Regions from separate parts of the Mesorhizobium sp. IMUNJ 23232 genome, predicted to be linked through region 2. Evidence: predicted binding sites of a transcription regulator. Region 2 holds the regulator's gene; the other holds the start of a gene.
What was found. Region 2 encodes LexA, which represses DNA repair genes until DNA is damaged. Its sites were predicted from a motif close to TGTTCNNNNTGTGTTCNG; they were not measured.

Region 1: a site for LexA is predicted at 5,498-5,515, ahead of ACH196_RS20860 (2'-5' RNA ligase family protein). Genes of this name have one in related genera too.

Annotation. Positions count from the first base shown of each region.
Region 1 is NZ_JBIRCY010000029.1:64,886-73,683, reverse strand. Features, by position in the region: gene mmsB (multiple monosaccharide ABC transporter permease) at 1-952, shown strand, start outside; gene ACH196_RS20890 (S1/P1 nuclease) at 979-1,803, opposite strand; gene ACH196_RS20885 (isochorismatase family protein) at 1,847-2,467, opposite strand; gene ACH196_RS20880 (CobW family GTP-binding protein) at 2,541-3,503, opposite strand; gene ACH196_RS20875 (hypothetical protein) at 3,500-3,811, opposite strand; gene ACH196_RS20870 (polysaccharide deacetylase) at 3,876-4,781, opposite strand; gene ACH196_RS20865 (DUF3830 family protein) at 5,001-5,411, shown strand; gene ACH196_RS20860 (2'-5' RNA ligase family protein) at 5,561-6,148, shown strand; gene ACH196_RS20855 (NAD-dependent epimerase/dehydratase family protein) at 6,209-7,105, opposite strand; gene hydA (dihydropyrimidinase) at 7,160-8,617, opposite strand; gene ACH196_RS20845 (N-carbamoyl-D-amino-acid hydrolase) at 8,672-8,798, opposite strand, start outside.
Region 2 is NZ_JBIRCY010000060.1:1,834-10,631, reverse strand. Features, by position in the region: gene ACH196_RS30355 (lipid-A-disaccharide synthase) at 1-486, shown strand, start outside; gene gltA (citrate synthase) at 529-1,818, opposite strand; gene gltX (glutamate--tRNA ligase) at 1,999-3,423, opposite strand; gene ACH196_RS30340 (ComEC/Rec2 family competence protein) at 3,582-6,143, shown strand; gene lexA (transcriptional repressor LexA) at 6,137-6,853, opposite strand; gene ACH196_RS30330 (ABC transporter ATP-binding protein) at 7,031-7,819, opposite strand; gene ACH196_RS30325 (ABC transporter ATP-binding protein) at 7,816-8,652, opposite strand; gene nikC (nickel transporter permease) at 8,649-8,798, opposite strand, start outside.

The DNA.
Region 1 (8,798 bases), on a different contig from region 2:
CCTGAGCAACCCGCTCGTCGTGTCGATCGTCTGCCTGATCGTCGGCGCGGCCATCGGTGCGGCACAAGGCTATTGGATCGCCTATCACCGCATTCCGAGTTTTATCGTCACCCTCGCGGGCATGCTGATCTTCCGCGGCATCTGCCAGGCGCTGCTCGGCGGCGGTTCGTCGGTCGGGCCGCTTCCCGATGGCTTCAAGGCGTTGAGCTCGGGCTTCATTCCCGACCTGATCGGCACATGGACGATCGTCCCCCCGATCGTAAATGCCGCCGGCAAGACGATCGTGGGCAGCGGTCTTTCGCTCCACATGACGACGATCGTGATCGGCATCATCGGCGTGCTGGCTTATATCTATTTCGGCCTCAAGGCGCGCCGCACACGCGAGAGCCACGGCTATGAGGCCGAGCCCTTCGCCTTGTACACCGCCAAGACACTGGTGATCAGCGCCCTGGTATTGTTCCTCGTCTACCAGTTCGCGACCTATCGGGGCCTGCCCATCGTGCTCGTGGTGATGGGATTGCTGATTGCGCTGTTCATGTTTGTCACCAAGCGGATGACGATCGGCCGCCGCATCTACGCCTTGGGCGGCAATGCCAAGGCCGCGCAACTGTCGGGCATAAACATTGAGCGGCTGACCCTTTATGTGTTCATCAACATGGGCGTGCTGTCGGCGCTCGGCGGACTGATCATCGCCGCGCGCCTTGGGCAGGCGGTGCCCGCGGCCGGCCTCGGCAGCGAGCTCGACGTCATCGCCGCCGTGTTCATCGGCGGCGCCTCGGCGATGGGCGGCGTCGGCCAGGTCATCGGCGCTGTGGTCGGCGGCTTCATCATGGGCGTGATGAACAACGGCATGTCGATCATGGGCGTCAATGTCGACTGGCAGCAGGTGGTGAAGGGCCTGGTGCTGCTCGGCGCGGTCGTCTTCGACGTCTACAACAAGAAGAAGGGCTGAGGCGCAGGAAGCCCAAAGCCGGTGGTTCAGTTTGCTTTGGGTGCCTTGTCCAACGCGCGGTTGAGCAGCGCGGCCAGCCGGTATCCGCCCTGCTTCAGCCGTTTGCGCACGATCGGCCAGTTGTCGTCGAGATAGGTTTTCGGCAGCCACGGCAGCACGTCGCGGCGGCGGGTTTCGAGGCGCGGATCGGCGAAAATCGTGTCGCGGGCTATGTCCCTGCCCTCCAACGCCGAGTCGGCTGGCGTCGAACTGGTGTCCGGCACGATAGCATCCGCCTCGACCGCGACGGCCAGCGTCTGCCAGTCCTTTCCCCGGCTTTCGATGATCGCGTCGTCCCAGACGTCGTGAAGCCTCGTCACCGAACCGTCGAGCACCACCGCCGTTGCTCCCGTATCGGCGCTGGTGTGCAGCGGCTGGTGCAGGTCGCCGACGAGATGGATCAGATATTTGAGCGCGGTGACGCGAGCCGTCGCCGGATTGGAACGATCCGCCAGCACTGCTGTGTACCTGTCGATCGCTGCAACGATACAGCGGCCGGTCTTGCAGACTGTTGCGGCATCGTAGCCGGAATGGTCGAGCGGCAGGCGCACCACATGCGATGGCTGGTCCGGAATGCGCAGCGCCTTGATCAGGTCCGCCCACAGCGACACGTCCGCCATGCTTTTCGCGCCTTCCGTGGCGAGCAGCGCGTCGACCTCGGCGCGCGACTCCGGCGACAGATGGCGCTCGGCGATCTCGGCGACGATGGCATGGCCAGCACGTCCCCACGCGAACGCTTGGCTGGAAGCACCCGCAACGATCAGCAATGCGAACAGGATTGCTTTCATCGCCGTCACGATAGCGCCGATCATGGCGGATATCAGCCGGCCGGACAGCCGTCGGCTCGGATCGAAATCAGGAAAGCGCCTCAATGATCTCGGCGGCGGTGAGCAGGTCGGAATATTTCTGGCCCATGTCGAACAGGTTCGCGTGATGCGGCCCCAGTGCACGGTCGCCGACGCAGTCGGTGGCAACGACCGTGCGGTAGTTGAGGCTCATGGCATCGATGACGCTGGCGCGCACGCAGCCGCTGGTGGTGCAGCCAGTGACGACCAGCGTGTCCACGCCGCGACGAAACAGATTGGCCGCCAGCGGCGTGCCGAAGAAGGCCGAGGCCTGCGTCTTGCGTACGATGATCTCTCCGGGACGCGGCGCCAGCGCGTCGACCACCTGGCTCTCATAGGCGCGCTCCGTGAGGGTTTGCAGCCGCTGCAGTTTTTCCGACCACAGGCTGGCATCCGATCCGTCCTCCGCATAGACGATACGGGTGAAGACGACCGGCAGGCCGCGCGAGCGAAAAAAGTCGAGTAGCGGGCGCGTCGTGATCACCGCCTCGGCAATGTTGCCGCCGCCGAGAATCTCCGGATCGTGAAAACCGTTGACGAAATCGATGACGAGCAGCGCCGGGGCTTTGCCGAAACCCGTCCTGCCGCCGAACTGCTGGCGGGCGTAGACTTCTGTGTCATCCGAACTCATCGTCCCTCCCCCCCTTTCGCGTTTTCCACAAATCACGGCCCAGGAAATCGTCACGCCGCACGGTTATCGGCGCTTATCGGATGCCGGCAAAATAATTCAACGACCGGCGGAGATCTTCGCCCTCATAGCCCCGGCCGATAACCACGATCGTGTCGTCCTCGCGGGCGTCATCCTGCTCCGGAAGAATCTCCGGTGCCTGCACGATCTTGCGCACGCTCTGCAAAAGCAACCGCCCGGCCGGCGTGCGCACCACGCCCTTGACGCGCATCACCTGGTCGCCGCGCGCGTGAAGCAGCGCCGACAGCCAGACGCCGAACACCGTCCAGTCGACCGTCTCGTCCAGCATGAGCCGCGTGGCAAAGATCGGCGCGGCACTTTCGCCGGAGAGATCCGGAAGGTCGACCGGCTCTGCCCCGGCATCCTGCGGCGGGGGCGCTTCCGATCCATTGATCGCGCCGCCAATCGCGGCACCGGGATTGAGGCGTTTCAAGGTGGCGACGAGCCGCGCCAAGGTTTTCGGCTCGACCGCGTCGAGTTTTGTAACGATCAATCGATCGGCGATCTCCGCCTGCCGCCGCCCGAGCGGCTCGGAGGCCAATTGCGACAGGCCGTGCAATCCATCGACCGTGACAACGATCTCGGTGACGACGATGTGATGGATCAACACAGGATCGGCACGAATCGCCTCGACGATAGCGCCCGGATCGGCCAGGCCGCTGGTTTCCAGCACGATGCGTTGCAGCCGGCTTTCGCTCGAAAGCGAGCGGCTGCGCTCATCGCACAGGGTTCGCAGGGCGACGATAAGGTCAGCGCGTCCGGCGCAGCAGGCACAACCGCCCGCCAGTACCGTCAGCGCCGACGATTTCGCCAGAAGCGCGTCATCGACCGGCGTCTCCGCCGCCTCGTTGACGATGACATGCGCATCCCTGAATTGGCCATGATGCAACTGGTGGCGCAGCCATGTCGTCTTGCCGGAGCCGAGGAACCCGCCGAGCACAGTGAGCCGCATCCGGGTCTCGGCGCCGTCCACCGTCACGCCGCCTCGCGGCCGCCGGCAGCACCCAGGAAGCGCGGATCGAGCGGATCGACCGGCCGGCCGATCATCCTTTCCGCCTCGATCCAGAACTCTTCCAGGTTCTGTACGATCACTTCCTGGCCGGAAAGCGCGGAAAGCTGGATGCCGGGAATGATCGCACCATCATGCGCGGTCAGGCCATAGGAAGGCAGGACCGACTTCAGCACCTGCGAGCGGCGAAAGCGCGCGCGCAACCGCTCCCCCGGACCGGCGGCGCCCGCCTCGGTCCAGTGTCCCGGCGCAGCGGGATTTCCGCAATTCGCGCACATCTTTTCGTGTCTCCTTGGTGGGAAGTGCGGCGACAGTGCCACCCTCCCCTCTGATCACCTGCCGTCAGATGACCTCAGGCCGCGCCTTGCCCGAGAACGGAAAACGCTTGCGGAAATCCTCGGCGATCTCCTCGAACGTCATCCATTTCACGCCGTCATGGCCGTTGATGTATTCGATCAGGCGCTCCAGCATCAGCAGCACCTGCGGCCGGCCGCTGACGTCGGGATGGATGGTGAAGGGAAACACGCCATAATCCATCTCGCGATAGACCCAGTCGAACTGGTCGCGCCACATGCTCTCGATATCGCGCGGGTTCATGAAGCCGTGGCTGTTCGGCACCTTCTTCATGAACATCATCGGCGGCAGGTCGTCGACATACCAGTTGGCGCCGATCTCGACGAGGTCGATCTCCTTGCCGTGCTTGAGCGGATGCATCCACTCCTCGGCCTTCTTTGAATAGTCGATGACGTTCCAGCTATCGCCGACACGGGCATAGAAGGGCTGGAAGTCGCGATAGCCCTGGCTGTGGTCATACTTGAAGCCGTATTTCTGCAGGAGCGCGGCGGTCGAAGCCGACATTTCCCACCACGGCGCCACATAGCCGCGCGGCTTCTTGCCGGACAGCTTTTCGATCAGGTCGACCGACTTGGCCAGCACCGCCTCTTCCTGGGTCGGCGTCATGGCGATCGGGTTTTCGTGCAGATAGCCGTGCGCACCGATCTCATGACCCTCGTCGACGATGCGCTTCACCTGATCGGGAAAGGTCTCGATCGAGTGGCCGGGAATGAAGAAGCTTGTCTTGAGCTTGTATTTCTTGAACAGGTTGAGCAGCCGGATGTTGCCCACCTCGCTGGCGAAGATGCCGCGCTGGATGTCGGACGGAGAATCGCCGCCGCCATAGGATCCGATCTGGCCGGCGACTGAATCGATGTCGGTACCGAACGCGCAGATGATTTCTTTCTTGGCCATCTCCACTCTCCCATCAAGGCTGCCCCAGGCAGCGTACTGGATCACTCGTTCCGCAGCGGATTGGATCACGGCTTGATTGAAAAATCCAGAATATTCTTTATCCCTGATAAGGGCTTAAGCCCCACAAGCTGAAGATTAAGATTAGGATCGCATCAATTGATGCGGGATTCATATTGCCGGATTTGCGGCATCAGGCGCAATCCGGAAGGGAGGAAAAGAATGCAGCTCACCGTCGAAATCCCAGGCATGATCTTCGATGCACGGCTTGAAACCGGCAAGGCGCCGAAGACCTGCGCCGCCTTCGCCAGCCGCCTGCCCTTCGAAGGCAAGGTCGTGCATGTGCGCTGGAGTGGCGAGGCCGTATGGATACCGCTGGGCGACACCGATTTCGGCGTCGGCTACGAGAACCATACGAGCTATCCGGCACCTGGCCAGATTCTCCTCTATCCCGGCGGCATTTCCGAGACCGAGATCCTGCTTGCCTATGGCGGTGTGCATTTCGCCTCCAAGATGGGACAACTGGCCGGCAACCATTTCATCACGCTTACCTCCGGACTGGACCGTCTGTCGGAAATCGGGCGACTGGCGCTGTGGGAAGGCGCGCAGCCGATCAGGTTCCGGAAAGTGTAAGCCGTCCGACAGGCATCCATTTCGGCCTTCACCTTCAAACCGGGTTCGCGGCCGACCGCCGAATCATCACTGTTGACTCGCTCGTTTGTTCATGATTTGTTCATGTTTGTTGAGGGCGTAAGGAGTTCTTAGTTAGTAGGGAGTTTAAAATGTATCAGACCGAGTTCGAGTTCATGGCAGGGAGACCTCGCCCAAAATATCCGGAACGGCTGTTCATAGGGGTTTTTCCCGGTCATGAAACGGCACGAGCAATCGACCAATTCAGCAGGAAATTTTCCAGGGAGCTTGGCCTGACCGGCAGCCTCTTGAAGGTTTTGAGGCTGCACACCTCAATCGCACATGTAAGCGACCGAAAGCATCTGCGTAGTGCCGATGCTTTCGCAGCGGAACTCGCCGCCAACGCTGTAGACATCCCTCCGTTTGAGCTGACTTTCAGCCGGATGGGCAGCTTCCGAGGCGTCCCCAAGAGGGGGCGACCATTACTCCATCCTCTGGTGCTTGTGGCGGACGAAGGGCCGGTTCAAAAACTCTACGATGTCCTCGGTACCAATTTGCGGAAATTTCGTTTCCCCATTCCCGAGGAATACTGGCCACATTTGACACTACCCTACAATGAGCAATTCGTTCCGATGCGGAGCATTGAACCTATCACTTTGCAGATAGACGAATTTGCTTTGGTTCACAGCGAGCTATGGCTTACGAAATACAACATTATTCGTCGATGGAAGTTGCATTAGAAGGACAGCGATAGTCAGTGATGACGGTGTTCATGAAGTAGACCGCCATCCGAGCGAACATCAGTTCCGCGCCGCCAGCCAGTCGGCATAGGCGCGGATACCTTCTTCGAGCGGCACCTTCGGGCTGTATCCCAGGTCGCGTTTCGCTGCCGAAATGTCGAACCGCGCCTGCACGTCGTCGACCGGGTCTCGGCCGGCACCCATGGTGATGTCGGCCTGCGGCAGCACCATCTTCATCGTCCGCGCGACCTCGGCGAGCACGACATAGCTGCCGCCTGTGATCGTATAGCTGCGTCGCGGCAGTTTTTCCGCGTCGAGCGCAAGTACGAGCGCGGTGGCGACGTCGTCAACATGAACATATTGTCGGTAAAAATCGCGGCCGAACGGGAAATGCGTGCTGCGGCCCGCTTGCGCGTCCAAAATCATCGTGCGGATCGCGCAGTCGGTGGTGCGCCCCGGCCCATAGACCCAGGCGGGTCGAATGCTCACGCCGTCCAGGCCATGCTGAAGGGCATAGCCGTCCAGCAAATGCTCGCCGGCCGCCTTGCTCGCCCCATAGACGCTGGTCGGCTTCAGCGGCACGTCCTCGGGCACGAGGTCAAGACCGGCGGGCGTATTGCCGTAGGCGCTGACCGACGAACAGGTCACGACGCGCCGCATTTTCCGGACCCGCGCCAGTTCCAGGATATTCGCCGTACCGGCGACATTGGACTGGATGATCAGATACGGATTGTCCCGCGCCACCATCGGCCCGGAAATCGCGCCGCAGTGGACTGTCGCCGTCGCGCTGGCGGCGAGGTCGTAGAGGCGGTGGGTCTCACCGAGATCGCAAGCGACGATCTCATCGCCTCCGCTGCGGTCGACCGCAATAACATGATCGCCGCGCTCGCGGAGCGTGCGGTGCACGGCACGGCCGATGAGCCCGGCCGCGCCGGTAAGCAGAATCGTTCCGGTCATTTCATTTCCCGTGCAGGCGTGGCGGCGGACGGCTGTCGCCGCCCGCGAGACAGATCACACACCGATCGGCATGTGCTCGGCCGAGCGCGTGACGGCGCGCGGCGCGGTGAGTTCCTTCCACTGCGACAGCGCGCGGTTGACCTCCGGGAACGGCTTGCGCCTGACCAGCTTGCCGCGGCCGGGTTTTGGCTGCGAGTTCTGGCCATACGACCACACCACCTCGCCGCGCGACAGCGTGTGGCGGGCCTGCCCGTTCACCTTGAAGCCCTCGAATACGTTGTAGTCGATGATCGACTTCTGGTTGGCGGCCGAAATCGTCTTCGACAGTTTCGGGTCCCATACCACCAGGTCGGCGTCGGAGCCGGGCAGGATCGCGCCCTTCTGCGGGTAGATGTTGAGGATGCGAGCGATGTTGGTCGAGGTCACCGCGACGAACTCGTTCTGCGTCAGCCGGCCGGTCTCGACACCCTTGGTCCACAGCACCGAAAGCCGGTCCTCGAGACCGCCGGTGCCGTTCGGGATCTTCGTGAAGTTTCCAAGACCGGTCCTCTTCTGCGCGGTGGTGAAGGCGCAATGGTCGGTGGCGACCACCTGCAGCGAGCCGGCAGCCAGGCCGGCCCACAGCGAGTCCTGGTGGCTCTTGTCGCGGAAGGGCGGGCTCATCACCCGCTGCGCGGCATAGTCCCACTGCTTGTTGAAATATTCCGTCTCGTCGAGCGTCAGATGCTGGATCAGCGGCTCGCCATAGACGCGCATGCCCTTCTGGCGGGCGCGGCGGATGGCTTCATGCGCCTGTTCGGACGAAGTGTGCACGATGTAGACGGGCACGCCGGCAGCGTCGGCGATCATGATGGCACGGTTGGTCGCCTCGCCCTCGACCTCGGGCGGCCGCGAATAAGCATGGGCCTCCGGCCCCGTATTGCCCTCGTTCATATATTTCTGCTGGAGCGCGGCGACTATATCGCCATTCTCGGCATGCACCAGCGGCAGCGCGCCAAGCGCCGCGCAGCGCTGGAACGAGGCGAACATCTCGTCGTCGTTCACCATCAGCGCGCCCTTGTAAGCCATGAAGTGCTTGAAGGTGTTGATGCCGCGCTCGATTACCTTCGGCATCTCGTCGAAATGTTTCTTCGACCAGCCGTTGACGCACATATGCAGCGAATAGTCGGAAGAGGCCTGTCGCTTCGCCTTGCCTTCCCAGTCGTCGAGCGCCGCGATCATGCCGGCCTCGCCCGGAATGACGAAATCGACCACCAGCGTGGTGCCGCCCGAAAGTGCCGCAAAAGTGCCGCTTTCCCAGGTTTCGGCGGCAGTGGTGCCCATGAACGGCATTTCGAGATGGGTGTGCGGATCGATGCCGCCCGGCATGATGTAGGCGCCCTCGGCGTCGACGGTCTTGTCGCCTTTCAGGTCCTTGCCGATGGCCGAGATCGTCTCGCCCTCGATCAGGATATCCGCCTCATAGGTGCGATCCGCGGCCACGATCGTTCCGCCCTTGATCACTGTCGACATCAAGCTTCTCCTCTTTCTGTGGTCATGCGACCGATCCCGTTGTTTCCCGGCGCCTCATTCTTCGGGCGGCGGAACCGCCCCCTTGCGCTCGACGATCAGCCTATAGGCTTCCGGTTCGCGATGCTTGGCAAAATTGAAGATGGTCTCGCGGTAACGTTTGCCGAGGTCGAGGTCGCAGCGC
Region 2 (8,798 bases):
CGACTGAAGCTGTCCTTGCCGACCGTGCCGCATGTCGCGGAGATTGTGCGTAAGGCCACATCCGACTGGCCGGACAGACCGGAGATCATCCTCGACCCGGAACGCAAGTGGCAGGCCTTCGGGGAAGCCGACGCCGCGCTGATTGCCTCGGGAACCGTCTCGCTCGAACTCGCCCTTGCCGGCGTACCATTCGTCTCCTGCTACAAGGTCGACGCGGTCGGCCGGCTGTTCCAGCATCTGGTCACGGTCTGGTCGGCGCTGCTGCCCAACATCATCGCCGACCGTTCGATCGTGCCGGAGTTCTACAATTTCTACGTCCGTCCCGAGCATCTGGCGCGCGATCTGGAAGCGCTGTTTGCCGACACGGGAATGCGCGCCTGGCAGAAGGACGGTTTCGCCGAAGTGGCGCGGCGGATGCGAACCGAGAAGCCGTCGGGGGAACTGGCGGCGGAAGTGGTGTTGAAGGCAGTAGGCAGTAGGCAGTAGGCAGTATCTTTCACTACTGCCGACTGCCTATTTCCGACTGCCCTATCTCTTCGCTATCGGCACGAAATCGCGGATCGTCGGACCGGTGTAAAGCTGGCGCGGCCGGCCGATCTTCTGGTGCGGATCTTCGATCATCTCTTTCCACTGCGAAATCCAGCCGACCGTGCGCGCGACGGCGAACAGCACGGTGAACATGGTGGTGGGGAAGCCGAGCGCCTTCAGCGTGATGCCCGAATAGAAGTCGACGTTCGGGTAGAGCTTCTTCTCGATGAAATAATCGTCGGTCAGCGCGATCCTCTCGAGCTCGATGGCGATGTCGAGCAGCGGATCGTCCTTGATGCCGAGCTCGCCGAGCACCTCATGCGCGGTTTTCTGCATGATCTTGGCGCGCGGATCGTAGTTCTTGTAGACGCGGTGGCCAAAGCCCATCAGCCGGAACGGATCGTCCTTGTCCTTCGAACGGGCAATGTATTCCGGGATGCGGTCGACAGTGCCGATCTCGCCCAGCATGTTCAGCGCCGCCTCGTTGGCGCCCCCATGCGCCGGGCCCCACAGGCAGGCGATGCCGGCCGCGATGCAGGCGAAGGGATTGGCGCCGGACGAACCGGCGAGGCGAACGGTCGAGGTCGAGGCGTTCTGCTCGTGGTCGGCATGCAGGATGAAGATGCGTTCCATGGCGCGCGCCAGCACCGGGTTCACCTTGTATTCCTCGCACGGTACCGCGAAGCACATGTGCAGGAAGTTGGCGGCGAAGTTCAGCTCGTTCTTCGGATAGATGAACGGCTGGCCGATATGGTATTTGTAGGCCATGGCGGCAATCGTCGGCATCTTGGCGATCAACCGGATCGACGCGACCATGCGCTGGTGCGGGTCCGAGATGTCGGTCGAGTCATGATAGAAGGCCGACAGCGCCCCGACCACGCCGCACATCACCGCCATCGGATGCGCGTCCCGGCGGAAGCCTGTGAAGAAGCGCGACATCTGCTCGTGCACCATGGTGTGGCGGGTCACGCGATAGTCGAAATCGTCCTTCTGCGACTTGGTCGGCAGTTCGCCGTAGAGCAGCAGGTAGCAGACTTCGAGGAAGTCGCTGTGCTCGGCCAACTGGTCGATCGGATAACCGCGATGCAGCAGCACGCCTTCGTCGCCGTCGATGAAGGTGATTTCCGAGTCGCAACTCGCCGTCGACGTGAAGCCTGGGTCGTAGGTGAAGGCGCCGGTATCCTTGTAGAGCGCGGCAATGTCGATCACATCCGGACCGACGGTGCCCGATCGAACCTTCAGCTCGTGCGTCTTGCCGTTGAATTCCAGTCTGGCGGTGGATTCGCTCATACGGATACCCCTTTGCTATGAATTCGGGATAGCGGCGAGGCAACGCCGCCAAACGGAAGAGAAGCCGAAATGAGAATGACGATCCTGCTCCCGGCTCGGTTCCGCGAAAAGTCTGATGTGGCCGCAATGTTGCACCGCAACAGGACGGTTTCAATGGCTCTCGATAGGACCAGGGAAATGCTAATCGATTTGATCTCCAATGCGTGCCAAGCTTTCCTCGCGTCCCAGCACGGCCAGTACATCGAACACGCCGGGGGACGTGCTGCGCCCCGTCAGGGCGGCGCGCAGAGGCTGCGCCACCGCACCAAGCTTGTGGCCGTGAGCCGCCGCGAAGTCTCGGATCGCCGCCTCCGTCGTCTGCGCCGTCCAGTCTCCCCCGACATTCTTGAGCGCGGACCACGCCCCAGCGAGCACAGTTCGCGGACGTTCGCCGAGCAGCACCGCGGCCTTGTCGTCGATCGCCAGCGGCCGCGTCGCAAACAGATATGAAGCGCTGTCGGCCAGTTCGACGAGTGTCTTGGCCCTCTCCTTGAGACCCGGCATCGCGGCGGCAAGTTTCGCCTTCTGGTCATCGTCCAGCCCCGCCGCGAGCGGGCCTGATGTCGACAGATGCGGCAGTGTGGCGACGAGGATATCGGTGAGTGCGCCGTCGTCCATCCGCCGCATGTAGACGCCGTTCAGCGCCTCCAGTTTCTGGAAGTCGAAACGTGCGGCGCCCCGGTTGACGTCCTCGATCTCGAACCAGCGGATCATGTCGTCCATCGACATGACTTCGTCGTCGCCATGGCTCCAGCCGAGGCGCGCCAGATAGTTCAGCAGCGCGGCGGGCAGGTAGCCCATCGACCGGTAGGCCTCGACGCCGAGCGCGCCGTGCCGTTTCGACAGCTTTGCTCCGTCGGCGCCATGGATCAGCGGGATATGCGCCATGACCGGCACTTCCCATCCCATCGCGTCGTAGATGACCTGCTGGCGCGCGGCATTGGTCAGATGGTCGTCGCCGCGGATGATATGGGTGACGCCCATGTCGTGATCGTCGACGACGACCGCGTGCATGTAGGTCGGATTGCCGTCCGAACGAAGGATGATGAAATCGTCGAGATCCTTGTTGGGGAAGCGCACGTCGCCCTGAACGCGGTCGCGGACGATCGTTTCGCCTTCATGCGGCGCCTTGATGCGGATGGCGCCCTTGACGCCTGCCGGCGCTTGCGCCGGATCGCGGTCGCGCCAACTGCCGTCATAGCGGGGCGGACGGCCCTCGGCGCGCGCCTTCTCGCGCATGGCATCGAGTTCCGCGGGGGTCTCGTAGGCATAGTAAGCCTTGCCCATGCGGACGAGTTGCTCCGCCACCTCGCGGTGGCGCGGCGCGCGCTCGAACTGCGAAATCGGCTCGCCGTCCCATTTCAGGCCCAGCCAGGTCAGCCCGTCGAGGATCGCCGCCGTCGCCGCGTCGGTGGAACGCTCGCGATCCGTATCCTCGATGCGGAGAAGCATCTGGCCGCCGGTATGCTTGGCGTAGAGCCAGTTGAACAGCGCGGTGCGGGCGCCGCCGATATGGAGGTAGCCGGTGGGCGAGGGGGCAAAACGTGTGACGACGGGGCGGGACATAAAGATTTCCGAAGGAAGAAGACCGCCCCGCGCGTCCGCGCCGACGGTGCATGGAAAAAGATTGGCGTTCATGTAGCATAGAAGGTCGGGGGTGCAAGGGCGCAGTCGCAGCCTTGCACGATGCGCCGCAAAACCTTGGCGCCGGTTGAGTGAAAGCCATGTCGGAGGTGTCGGCAGGCGATCTGAACGAACGGTTCCTGTTCCGCAAGATGGACATGGAGGCCGCGGCCCGCTCTGTCCCCGCGACATCCCGCGAGCTTGTCGTCGTGCCTGCGCGCCGGACCTGGATCGAGCAGTGGTCGCGCGCGGGAAAAACCTTGCCGCCCGTACCCGTCATGGCGGCCCGGGCGGCCGTCGTCCTGCAATACGCGGCTACGCTTGAAGGGGAGCGCGGGACGCTGTTTCTGCTCGTCCCGGTATTTCTCGCTGCCGGCGCCTTCGTATATTTCGGTCTGCCCTTCGAACCGGGTTTCCTATCGATTTCGGCCGGTCTGTTAGCCTCCGTTGCTTCGGCGGCCTTTTTGCCGCGCGGACGCATTCCGCAACTGACGGCACTGGCGGTTATGCTGACCTTCTGCGGCATCCTGCTGGCCAAGGGCGAAACCTGGCGCATGGGCACCAAAATGCTCGGCGGCGATGTGTCGACCCGCATCACCGGGCGCGTCGTCAGCATCGAACCGCTGTCCAACGGCCGCGCCCGGCTGACCATTGATCTGATGGCGACCGAGCGGCCGAAACTTCGCTATGCACCCGACCGTATCCGCGCGACCGCTCGCAAGGCGCCGGCGGGCATCGAGGCGGGTTCCATCGTCAATGGCCTCGTCCGGCTGCGGCCGCCCTCCGGGCCGGTGCGCCCCGACAGCTACGATTTCTCCTTCGAGAGCTATTTCGACGGCATCGGCGCGAGCGGCTATTTCATGAAGGGACCGGAACTGGTCCCGCGGCCGGATCCGGGATTCGCCGACCGGATCGGCACGCTCATCGAGAATGCCCGAAACGACATCGCCGCACGCATCCGGCAGCGCATCGGCGGCGCCGAGGGCGAAATCGCTGCCGCGCTGGTCGTCGGGGTGCGCGCCGGAATCCCGAACGACGTCAGCGAGGCTTTGCGCCGTACCGGCCTCTACCATATCATCTCGATCTCCGGCCTGCATATGGCGCTTGTCGCCGGCGTGGTCATCGGCGCGCTGAGGGCCGGATTCGCGCTTTTCCCCGGCATCTCGTCGCGCCGTCCGGTCCGGAAATATGCTGCACTGGCCGGTCTCGCCGCCATCGCCGCTTATCTCGCCATTTCCGGCGGCGAGGTCGCGGCGCAGCGCAGTTTCCTGATGCTTGCCGTCATGCTGATCGCGCTGATTTTCGATCGGGCGGCGCTGACAATGCGCAATCTGGCGATCTCGGCGATCATCGTGCTGGCGATCACCCCGCACGAGGTCATTGGCCCAAGCTTCCAGATGTCCTTTGCCGCGACCGCGGCGCTTGTCGGAGCGTACGCCTTCTGGACAGAACGACGCAGCGGCACCGGATCATTTCATCCCAGAAGAGGCCTGGTTTCGCTTGCGGCGCGGCGTGCCTGCGCGCTTGTCGTCGGGTTGCTGCTCACCTCCCTGGTCGCCGGTCTCGCAACGGCGGCCTTCGGCGCCTATCACTTTCAGCGGATCGCGCCGCTCAGCCTCGCCGCCAATCTGGCCGCGATGCCGATCGTGTCGCTGCTGGTCGTACCCTTTGCGGTGCTCGCGTCTGTCGCCATGCCGTTCGGCTTCGACGGGCCGTTCCTCGACGTGATGGGCAAGGGGATCACCGCGATGATCGAGGTCGCGAAATGGTTTTCCGCGCGCTCGCCGATCGATGCGGTCGGGCTGATATCGGGAAAATCCGTGGTTCTCCTGACTATTGCCCTGATCGTCGCGACCGTCGCAACAACCTGGCTGCGGCTTCTCGCGTTGCCGTTTGCGCTCGCCGGTCTTTTGACGCTGGGCGCCACGCGCACGCCTGACGTGCTGGTGTCGGAGGACGCCCGACTGGTGGGGTTTCTCACCGGCGAGAGGCTGATGGCGGTCAACAGGCCGCGGCCAAATGTCTTCACGGCGGAGAACTGGAAACGAACCTTGCAGGCCGACGGTCTTCATAAGCCGACGAAGGATTTTGGACCGGATCCGCCGATAGCCTCGATCGCAAGTGAAACGGTGGAGACTGGAGGTCAGAAAGGCAACGGATATGGCAATAGCGGCAACGTCACTTCGTCCGACGCGTCCTTGTCGACAAGGCTGGTAGCTTCAGTTCAAGGCCCGAATGCCGACAATTTCACGGCTGCTTCCTTCGAAGAGAGCGCCGCGGACGATTCAGTCCGTGCCTTCCTGTGCGACGACATAACCTGCCTCGGCTGGCATCCATCCGGAGCCGCGATCATTCATACGTCAGACCCAGAGGAAGCCAGGATCGCCTGTTCCTTTGCCGGCGTCATAATCCTCGACGACGCGACCGTGCCGTTGAAATGCGCAAATCCTGCCGTCGCCGTCGTTACAAAGCGAGAACTCGCCCGCCACGGAAGCGCAGCGGTCTACCTGTCTCTGGGCAGTGACGATGCCGCCGAGGTTCACTTTGCCATCGGCTCCGCCGATCGCCCGTGGCACAGCAACCGCATATTCTCCCGCGAGGCCCGCGGGCTTCCGCCCTACCAGCGCAAGATGCCCGCCCAAGCGCCGACGGAAAATCAGTAGCGCCGGATCAGGCCAACCAGCCTGCCTTGCACCCGGACCCGGTCCGGGCCGTAGATGCGCGTCTCGTAAGCCGGGTTGGCCGCTTCCAGTGCGATTGATGCGCCCTTCCTGCGGAAGCGTTTCAGCGTCGCTTCCTGGTCGTCGACCAGTGCCACGACGATCTCACCGGGCGTGGCTGTATTGGCATTGCGGATGATCACCGTGTCGCCATCGAGGATGCCCGCCTCGATCATCGAGTCGCCCTTGACCTCAAGCGCGTAGTGTTCGCCGCCGGACAGCATTTCGGGCGGCACCGATATGGAATGCGTCCGATGCTGGATCGCATCGATCGGCACACCGGCCGCGATGCGGCCCATGACGGGGATCGTGATCCCGGAACCGACATCGTCATTGCCGGCGGAGGGAGTGCGGGACGGTTCGGCCGACCGCTTGCCAAGACTACCCTCGATCACGCTTGGTGAAAATTTCCGGGCTGCATTCAAGCCGGGGGCGATCGAATCGGGCAGTCGGAGCACTTCAAGGGCCCGCGCCCGGTTCGGCAGCCGGCGAATGAACCCGCGTTCCTCCAGCGCCGTGATCAGCCGGTGAATGCCGGATTTCGACGCCAGATCAAGGGCTTCCTTCATTTCGTCGAAGGAGGGCGGAATACCGGACTCCTTCAATCTCTCGTGGATGAAAAGCAGGAGTTCGTGTTGCTTGCGTGTCAGCATCTCGGCCCCATCAAGAATCGCACCAAAAACAAAACCAGAACAAACACTATCTGTTCCAGTTGTGTTCCGCAACCGTTAAATATCGGGTTAAGATCCGGGCAACCAAGAAATCAAAATCATGCGTCGGTGCTCTCCGGTCGAGACTTGGCCCGGTTGCCGCGGAGGAGATCGTGGATATCAGGCCTCTTCCCACAAATCGCCCAGCAACTCACGGTCATAGCCAGAACTCGCCCGGAAAAGTTGCCGCGTATAGGCATGCTCGAACCGTCCGGCGGCCAGGTCGGCGCTGGTCAGGGTCTCGAGGATGCGGCCTCGGTTCATCACCGCGACGCGGTCGCACATGTAGGAAACGACAGCCAGATTGTGGCTGACCATGATGGTGGTGAAGCCACGCTCGCGTCGCAGGCGCCGCAAGAGGTTGAGCACTTCCGCCTGAACGGAGACGTCGAGCGCCGAGGTCGGTTCGTCGAGGAGAAGACCGCGTGGCTCCAGGATGATGGCGCGGGCAATCGCCACGCGCTGGCGCTGGCCGCCGGAAAGCTGGTGCGGAAACCGAAAACGGTGTTCGGGTTTCAGTCCGACATCTGAAAGCGCGCGTTCGACGCGCTTTTCCACGTCGGACAGCCCATGGATGCGCGCCGGTTCCGACAGCACCTTGTCGACGGTGTGACGCGGGTGGAGCGAGCCGTAGGGGTCCTGAAAAACCATCTGGATCAGCCGCCGCTGCGCATGGCTGCGCGCCGGCGCGACCGCGTTTCCGCCGATGCGGATCGTTCCGGAATAGTCGGCGATCAGGCCCGCTACGGCGTTCAGCACCGTCGACTTGCCCGATCCGGATTCGCCCACCAGCCCGAACGCCTCGCCCTCGGCCACGGCCAGCGAAACGTCGCGCACGGCATCGAGCCGGCGCGCGCCTTTGCCGAAGCTGATGCCTAGATTTTCGATCGCGATCATCGGCGCGGTCATCTTGCCCAGCTCGCGTCGCGTTGCAGGACGGGCAGTTCCGGCCGGTCGTCGCCAAGGCGCGGCGAGGAAGCGAGCAGGCCTTTTGCATAGGGATGCTGGACCCGGTGGAGGTCGCTCGCCTTGACGGTTTCGACCACCTTGCCGGCATACATGATCATCACGCGGTCGCAGAAGGCCGAGACCATGCCGAGGTCGTGGCTGATGAGGATCAGGCTCATGCCGCGCTCGCGTACGAGGTCGTCGAGGATCGCCAACACCTGGAGCTGCACGGTTACGTCGAGCGCCGAGGTCGGCTCGTCGGCGATCAGCAATTGCGGTTCAGGGATGAGCATCATGGCGATCATCACGCGCTGGCCCATGCCGCCGGATAGCTGGTGCGGATAGAGGTGGTAGACCGCCTCCGGGTCGCGGATCTTTACCGCCTTCAGCGCCTCGATGCTTTTCGCACGGGCAAGCTTGCGATCCCTGGCGACATGCAGCCGGAACGCCTCCTCGATCTGCTGGCCGACCGTCATCACCGGGTTGAGCGAGAATTTCGGATCCTGCAGCACCATGGATATCCGCTTGCCACGGATCTTCGGCATCTCCTTTGCAGGCACCTGGAGCAGGTCCAGGCCCATGAAGGAAAGCCGGTCGGCGCTGACGCGGCCGGGCGGCGGGACGAGCCGCATGATCGAGCGGCCGGTGAGCGACTTGCCGGAGCCGGATTCGCCGACAATGCCCAATCTTTCGCGGCCAAGCGAAAAGCTGACGCCGCGAACCACGTCCATAAAACCCTGATAGGTCGGGAAGGTGACTCGCAAATTCTCGACGTTGAGGATCGGTTCGCTCATGAGCGCTTCGGGTCCAACACGTCGCGCAGGCCGTCGCCGAGCAGGTTGAAGCCGAGGCTGACGACGAAGATGGCGATGCCGGGGATCGTCGCCACCCACCATTGGTCGAGCAGGTAGTCGCGGCCGGTGGAGATCATGGCGCCCCA